2 linked regions of the Labrenzia sp. PHM005 genome follow. The protein of the gene in region 1 interacts with the protein of each later gene in a pairwise test. Links are inferred from orthologs where the notes say so. Each region holds a gene or a part of one and is shown in the gene's direction. Other genes may lie near its edges.

Region 1 (3,750 bases):
CTGGCAAGGGCGGCGGTCCGGGTTATGCCTATATGGACGAACGCGGTGTTTTGCGCAGAATGGTGCCGCAATGGCTGGCGATGCCGGATGTGCGCCACCTTGTTGCTGGGTATGAAGAAGCTCATGTGCGCCACGGCGGTTCGGGTGCGCTGTATGTGCGGATAAGAAAACGGCGGTGAAAACGTGACACCTCTTGGAGCCAAAATCCGCGAACTTCGAACCAAACGAGGCGTTTCCTTAAAGGAAATGGCTGCGGCTCTCTCCGTGTCGAGCGCTTATCTGTCCGCTTTAGAACACGGCAAACGCGGTAAACCGACCTGGTTTTTGGTTCAACGGATTATTGCCTATTTCAACGTGATTTGGGACGAAGCGGAAGAGATCCAGCGGCTGGCCGAACTGTCTGACCCGAGAATTACCATCGATACTGCCGGGATGAGCCCAAAGGCCACGGAATTGGCCAATCAGCTTGCCTTAAAAATCGGCGGATTGTCCGATGAATCTCTGAACGCGCTTTTGCATCAATTGCGCGTTGCGGCGGTAAAAGATGACATTTGAAGCATGGCTATCCATGCCTGTAAGAGTTTACATGTCCTTATGATCGGCGCTTTATAACCCGCAGCATGGCCGAATTGCCTCACTGAACGAAAGACTTTGACCGGTATGAAATCCACTCAAGACGCTCTCGCCGGATTGATTGATGCGGACGGCCTTAGAAACCGGTTGACCGCTCTCACCGCAGCCACAGACGGGGATGGGTCCGATTCAAAGGTGCGCATGGCAGTGCTCAGTGAACTGAAGTCCGTCGTCAAGGACAGCCGGAAGATTGCCGAAGAGCGGCTTGGAGAAGACGGTGGCGGACTTTTGTGTGCCCGGCGCCTATCCCACATCCAGGATGAGTTGATCCGGGTGATTTATGATTTCGCCCTCTATCATGTTTATCGGATTACAAACCCGTCTGCGGCGGAACGCATGTCCGTGGTGGCGGTCGGCGGATATGGCCGCGGCACGCTGGCGCCGGGTTCAGACATCGATCTTCTGTTTGTGCTGCCTTACAAACAAACCCCCTGGGGCGAACAGGTTGTTGAGTATATCCTCTACATGCTCTGGGACCTCGGTTTCAAAGTCGGCCACGCGACCCGCAACATCGATGAATGTATCCGCTTGTCAAAGTCGGATATGACGATCCGGACCGCCATTCTGGAAGCTCGCTACATCTGGGGTGACAAGCCGCTCTTTGATGAACTGATCAAACGCTATGACAAGGAAGTGGTCGAGGGCACCAGCTCTGAGTTCATTGCGGCCAAACTGAAAGAACGGGACGAGCGCCATCAGCGCCAGGGAACGTCGCGGTATCTGGTTGAACCAAACATCAAGGAAGGCAAGGGAGGCCTACGCGATCTCAACACCCTCTTTTGGATCGCCAAATACCACTACCAGGTTTCCAGCCAGTCTGAATTGGTGAAGATCGGTGTCTTGAACCGGGCCGAAAAATCCCGTTTCAAAATGGCAGAGGATTTCCTCTGGGCCGTGCGCTGTCACCTGCATTTCTTGACCAACCGCCCGGAAGAACGGCTGTCCTTTGATGTCCAGCGGGAGATCGCGGTTCGGCTTGGCTATACCCAGCATCCGGGTATGAAGGATGTCGAACGCTTCATGAAGCACTACTTCCTGGTCGCTAAGGAAGTTGGGGATCTGACCCGGATCCTGTGCGCGGCCTTGGAAGACGAGCATGTTAAAGATCCGCGTGGACGTGGATTTTCAGGCATCATGCGCCGCCTGAGGGTTGGCCGCTCGGAACATGCGCCAAAGCCGGTCAAAGGCGCATCGGGTTTCACCGTAGAAAACAACCGGCTGAGCGTCACTGCCGATACGATTTTCGAGAAAGACCCCGTCAACATCCTGCGTGTGTTCCAGCTGGCGGACAAACACGACTACAAGATGCATCCACGCCTGACACGGCTCATCCGGCATTCGCTTAAGCTGGTCAACAACGATCTGCGCAACGACCCGGAAGCCAACCGCTTGTTCCTGTCGGTGCTCACCTCGCGCAACACACCGGAAAAGATCTTGCGCAAGATGAACGAAACCGGCGTACTTGGCCGGTTTGTGCCCGAATTCGGCAAGGTTGTCGCAATGATGCAGTTCAACATGTATCACCACTACACAGTGGATGAGCATTTGATCCGCTCAATTGGCGTCCTGTCTGAAATTGAGCGTGGCGATTCCGGCGAAGATCACCCCCTCTCGACCGAGTTGATCCGCTCTTTGCAGAACCGCAAGCTGCTTTATGTGACGATGTTCTTGCATGACATTGCCAAAGGCAGGCCGGAAGATCACTCCATCGCTGGAGCCAAAGTGGCGCGCAAGCTGTGCCCGCGCTTCGGCCTGAACAGTGCGGAAACCGAAACTGTTGCCTGGCTGATTGAACACCATCTCGACATGAGCACGATTGCACAGTCTCGCGATTTGTCCGACCGCAAGGCGATCCAGGACTTTGCCAATACCGTGCAGTCTCACGAGCGGTTGAAACTGCTGCTGATCCTAACCGTGGCCGACATCCGAGCCGTCGGACCCGGCGTCTTCAATGGCTGGAAAGGCCAATTGTTGCGCACGCTCTATTATGCCGCTGAGCCGCATTTAACCGGCGGTCATTCAAAAATGTCCCATGGCCAGGCCATTGAACAGGCCAAGGAAGAACTGGTCGCCAAACTGGATCACTGGCCGGAAAAAAGCCGGAAAAGCTACCTCAAACGCCACTATCCAGCCTATTGGCTGCGAACCGAACATGACCGGCTTGTTGCGCATGCCGAATTGCTGCACGAGGCCGATCAAAAGGGCGAACAACTGTCGTTCAATGTGACCCCACGGTCTTTTGAGGGCGTTACCGAACTGACGATCATGGCGCCGGACCACCCGCGTCTTCTGTCGGTGATTGCCGGGGCCTGTTACTCGACAGGTGCCAACATTGTCGATGCCCAGATCGACACCACCACCGACGGGTTTGCTCTCGATACGATTTTCATCGGCCGCGAGTTGCCAGATGATGAGGATGAACGGCGCCGCGGTGAGCGCATAGCCGGATTGATTGAAAAAACCTTGCGGGGTGAGGAACGTATACCGGAGCCCGTGGCCAAGAAGAGCTCCGTAAAAGGCCGGATGAGAGCCTTCAAGGTTGCCAGCGAAGTTTTGCTCAACAACACGCTATCAGATGATTATACGGTTCTTGAGATTTCCGGTCTGGATCGCCCAGGTCTTCTCTATGACCTCACCCGTTCGATCGCGACGCTCAATCTCAACATCGGCTCAGCTCATATTTCGACATTCGGCGAAAAGGTTGTCGATGTGTTTTATGTGACTGATCTGACGGGTCAGAAAATCGCCAATATTGGCCGCCAGGAAATCATCCGCGAACGGCTATGCGCAGCTGTGGACGGTGTTGTCGAGCTGGATCCGGCAGCGCCCGTTGCGCGCAAACTCCGCCGACAAGCATCTTAAATCCCGCCAAGATCTGAACACCCTGGAGCCTTGCAGGCATGAACCTGGTTCGAAATTTTGCGACAGTCGGCGGGGCCACTTTGATGAGCCGCGTCCTTGGTTTTGTCCGCGATGTGCTCTTGGCTGCTGCAGTCGGTGCCGGACCAGTCGCCGACGCCTTTGTTGTGGCGTTCCGTTTGCCCAATTTGTTCCGCCGGCTTTTTGCCGAAGGGGCTTTCAACTCCGCGTTCATTCCGCTCTTCGGACGGACCGTCG
Region 2 (3,260 bases), 2.5 Mb from region 1 along the record:
CAAACTCACCATCGTGCGGTGTGAGAACCACAGGACTTTTAGCTTTTCTTATTAATTCAAATAGCTTCCGAGGTTTTTCTGAGAAACTGGTTAAGGCATCCGCATCCAGAACAGTGGCCCGATCCTGCGCCAGAATCGCTTCGACTGCGGCACAAGTTTTTGGGCCGACACCATATGCCGGACCGATCAGGACAGCGTTGAGACGTTTGTCGGCCAGCAGCTCAGGGATGGCCTCAGCGCCTGCTATCTTTTTCAGCATTACAGCCGTCAGATGACAGGCATTGACCATCAGAGCATCTGGGGGCGATGCCAAGGTGACGAGCCCTGCCCCGGCCCTCAGTGCAGCCGTTGCGGACAAACGCGCGGCACCGGTCGCAGCCACCGGACCGCCAAAAACCACAGTATGACCCCTAGCGTATTTGTGCCCGGCCGGATCCGGCACCGGCCAATGATCGAGCCAAAGCGCTGGACCGTTTTCAAATGTTTGCGGCGCAATAAGATTGAGCACACTCTGGTTTATCCCGATATCGGCAACTGTGACCTCCCCGCAAAGGCCGCGTCCCGGAAAAAGAAGGTGCCCCGGCTTTTTTAGGAAAAACGTCACAGTCGTGTGCGCCTCAATCGCGCATCCCATTATCTGTCCGGTCGTTCCATTGACACCAGACGGCAGATCCACAGCGACCACCGGCGCTGAGGCGCTGTTGATCACATCAACGAGCATGGCCGCCAAACCATGAAGCGGCCGGTCCAGCCCTGCGCCAAAAAGGGCGTCAATAACAACGTCGGGCGCAACGGCTTCTTCGAAAAGATCGCCTGCGACTTGAACGGTGTCCGGCAAAACTTTGTGGGGCAAATTCATAGAGGCAAACGCAAGCGCCGCATCGCCCTTGAGGCCCGCCGGGTCTTTCAGAAGATACACATCAACCAAATAGCCGTGTTCTGCCAGAAGCCTTGCTGCGACAAACCCGTCACCGCCATTGTTTCCCGGCCCACATAACACCAAGACGCGCCCTCCTGTCGGCGCTAGATCTGCAGCCGCCTTGGCAACAGCAGTGCCCGCCCGCTCCATCAGGTCAATTCCCGGAATACCGCCCTCGATCGTCAAGCGATCGGCACGGCCCATTTCCTCAGGCGTCAACAAGGCAGCTGTCATGATTTTCTTTCGCTTTCAGTCTGCAAGCGCAGTTTCCATCGGGAGACCAACAAACTCTAGCCGGTCTTCTTCAAGCAACCTTACCACTGATCAAAACCACAAGGCCCGACGCGCTCTTTTTTGAGCGCAGGGCCGGCCTGACGCCGTCAAGGGCACAACCTTGCATACTTTATGTGCAGGTTGCTCAAAAAATAGACAGCTACACGGTCCTCTGATGACCAACAGCATTGGCACTGCATCAAACCTGCCAAAAATGGTGGCGGTTTCCCGCCGCAATGCAAAAAAAACTGCGTCCACTTTCAATTGGCACGCTTCCTGCTAACACCTGGGCAACAGCTCTCGGATGATCCCGGTCAAGGCACGCCTGCCTGAACCGGCTTCTAAAGAAGAGCGACCGGGCAGACCCTGCCAGTTTAATGTGGAGAGAGACATACGGTGATGAAAAAGATCGAAGCGATCATCAAACCTTTCAAACTCGACGAGGTGAAAGAAGCTCTTCAAGAAGTCGGCCTGCAGGGCATCACAGTGACCGAAGCCAAGGGCTTTGGCCGCCAAAAAGGACACACCGAGCTCTACCGCGGTGCGGAATATGTCGTCGACTTCCTGCCAAAGGTGAAGGTCGAAATCGTTCTTGGCGCCGACATGGTTGAAAAAGCCGTTGACGCCATCCGCAATGCCGCCCAGACCGGCCGCATCGGCGACGGCAAGATCTTCGTTTCCAATATTGAAGAAGCTGTTCGCATCCGGACCGGCGAGTCCGGCATCGACGCCATTTAACCCGCCTTGAATTCCGGCTTATTGCCGCACACCCAATTCCGGACTTTCCGCGCTGAGACAAACGCTATAAACCCTCTGCCGGACCGGGACCAAAACCCAAACGTTCACACGAAAAATCAAAGGGATGGACATAATGACCACCGCCGCTGACGTCCTGAAGGAAATTCAGGAAAAAGACATCAAGTTCGTCGACCTGCGCTTCACCGATCCGCGCGGCAAGATGCAGCACGTCACCATGGACGTTGCACTTGTTGACGAAGACATGTTCGCTGAAGGCGTTGCCTTCGATGGCTCGTCCATCGCTGGCTGGAAGGCCATCAACGAATCCGACATGATGCTGATCCTGGATCCGGAATCTGCACACATCGATCCGTTCTTCGCCCAGTCCACCATGGCGATCTTCTGCGACATCATCGATCCGATCACTGGCGAAGCTTACAACCGCGACCCGCGCATGACCGCGAAAAAAGCGGAAGCTTACGTGAAGTCCGGCGGTTTCGGCGACACCATCTATGTCGGCCCGGAAGCTGAATTTTTCATGTTCGACGACGTCCGCTTCAACGCTGACCCGTACAACACCGGCTTCATCCTGGACAGCTCCGAGCTGCCGTCCAACATGGGCTCTGAATATGAGACCGGCAACCTCGGTCACCGTCCGCGCACCAAAGGCGGCTACTTCCCGGTCCCGCCGGTCGACAGCGCACAGGACATCCGCTCCGAAATGCTGTCCGTCATGGGCGAAATGGGCGTTCCGACTGAAAAGCACCACCACGAAGTGGCTGCTGCTCAGCACGAACTCGGCATGAAGTTCGACAACCTGACCACTTGTGCCGACAACATGCAGGTCTACAAATACGTCGTTCACCAGGTCGCACATGCTTACGGCAAGTCCGCAACTTTCATGCCGAAGCCGGTTTTCGGCGACAACGGCACCGGCATGCACTGCCACCTGTCCATCTGGAACAATGGTGAGCCGACCTTCGCCGGCAATCAGTACGCAGATCTCTCTGAGTCCTGCCTGTACTTCATCGGCGGTATCTTGAAGCACGCGAAAGCCCTGAACGCTTTCACCAACCCGTCCACCAACTCTTACAAGCGTCTGGTCCCGGGTTACGAAGCACCAGTTCTGTTGGCCTACTCCTCGCGTAACCGGTCGGCATCCTGCCGTATCCCGTTCACGTCTTCTCCGAAGGCGAAACGCGTTGAAGTCCGCTTCCCGGATCCGACAGCGAACCCGTACCTGTGCTTCTCCGCCCTGCTGATGGCTGGCCTTGACGGCATCAAGAACAAAATCCATCCGGGCGATGCCATGGACAAGAACCTTTACGAT

What was found.
Region 2: the proteins of FJ695_RS04505 (region 1) and FJ695_RS15910 interact in binary tests that used the Escherichia coli proteins (3 or more experiments, as listed by UniProt). The link is inferred for Labrenzia sp. PHM005 from one-to-one orthologs.

Annotation. Positions count from the first base shown.
Region 1 is NZ_CP041191.1:1,027,121-1,030,870, reverse strand. Bases 269-3,695 are described here. They hold FJ695_RS04505 ([protein-PII] uridylyltransferase), read left to right. Parts: upstream 269-660; coding sequence 661-3,495; downstream 3,496-3,695. Other genes in these bases: murJ (murein biosynthesis integral membrane protein MurJ), read left to right, coding at 3,534-3,695; FJ695_RS04510 (helix-turn-helix domain-containing protein), read left to right, coding at 269-555. Also shown: FJ695_RS04515 (Smr/MutS family protein), read left to right, coding at 1-179; more of FJ695_RS04510, read left to right, coding at 184-268; more of murJ, read left to right, coding at 3,696-3,750.
Region 2 is NZ_CP041191.1:3,510,786-3,514,045, reverse strand. The notes cover bases 324-3,260. They hold FJ695_RS15910 (P-II family nitrogen regulator), read left to right. Parts: upstream 324-1,591; coding sequence 1,592-1,930; downstream 1,931-3,260. Other genes in these bases: glnA (type I glutamate--ammonia ligase), read left to right, coding at 2,064-3,260; FJ695_RS15915 (NAD(P)H-hydrate dehydratase), read right to left, coding at 324-1,153. Also shown: more of FJ695_RS15915, read right to left, coding at 1-323. UniProt on the Escherichia coli protein: P-II indirectly controls the transcription of the glutamine synthetase gene (glnA). P-II prevents NR-II-catalyzed conversion of NR-I to NR-I-phosphate, the transcriptional activator of GlnA. When P-II is uridylylated to P-II-UMP, these events are reversed.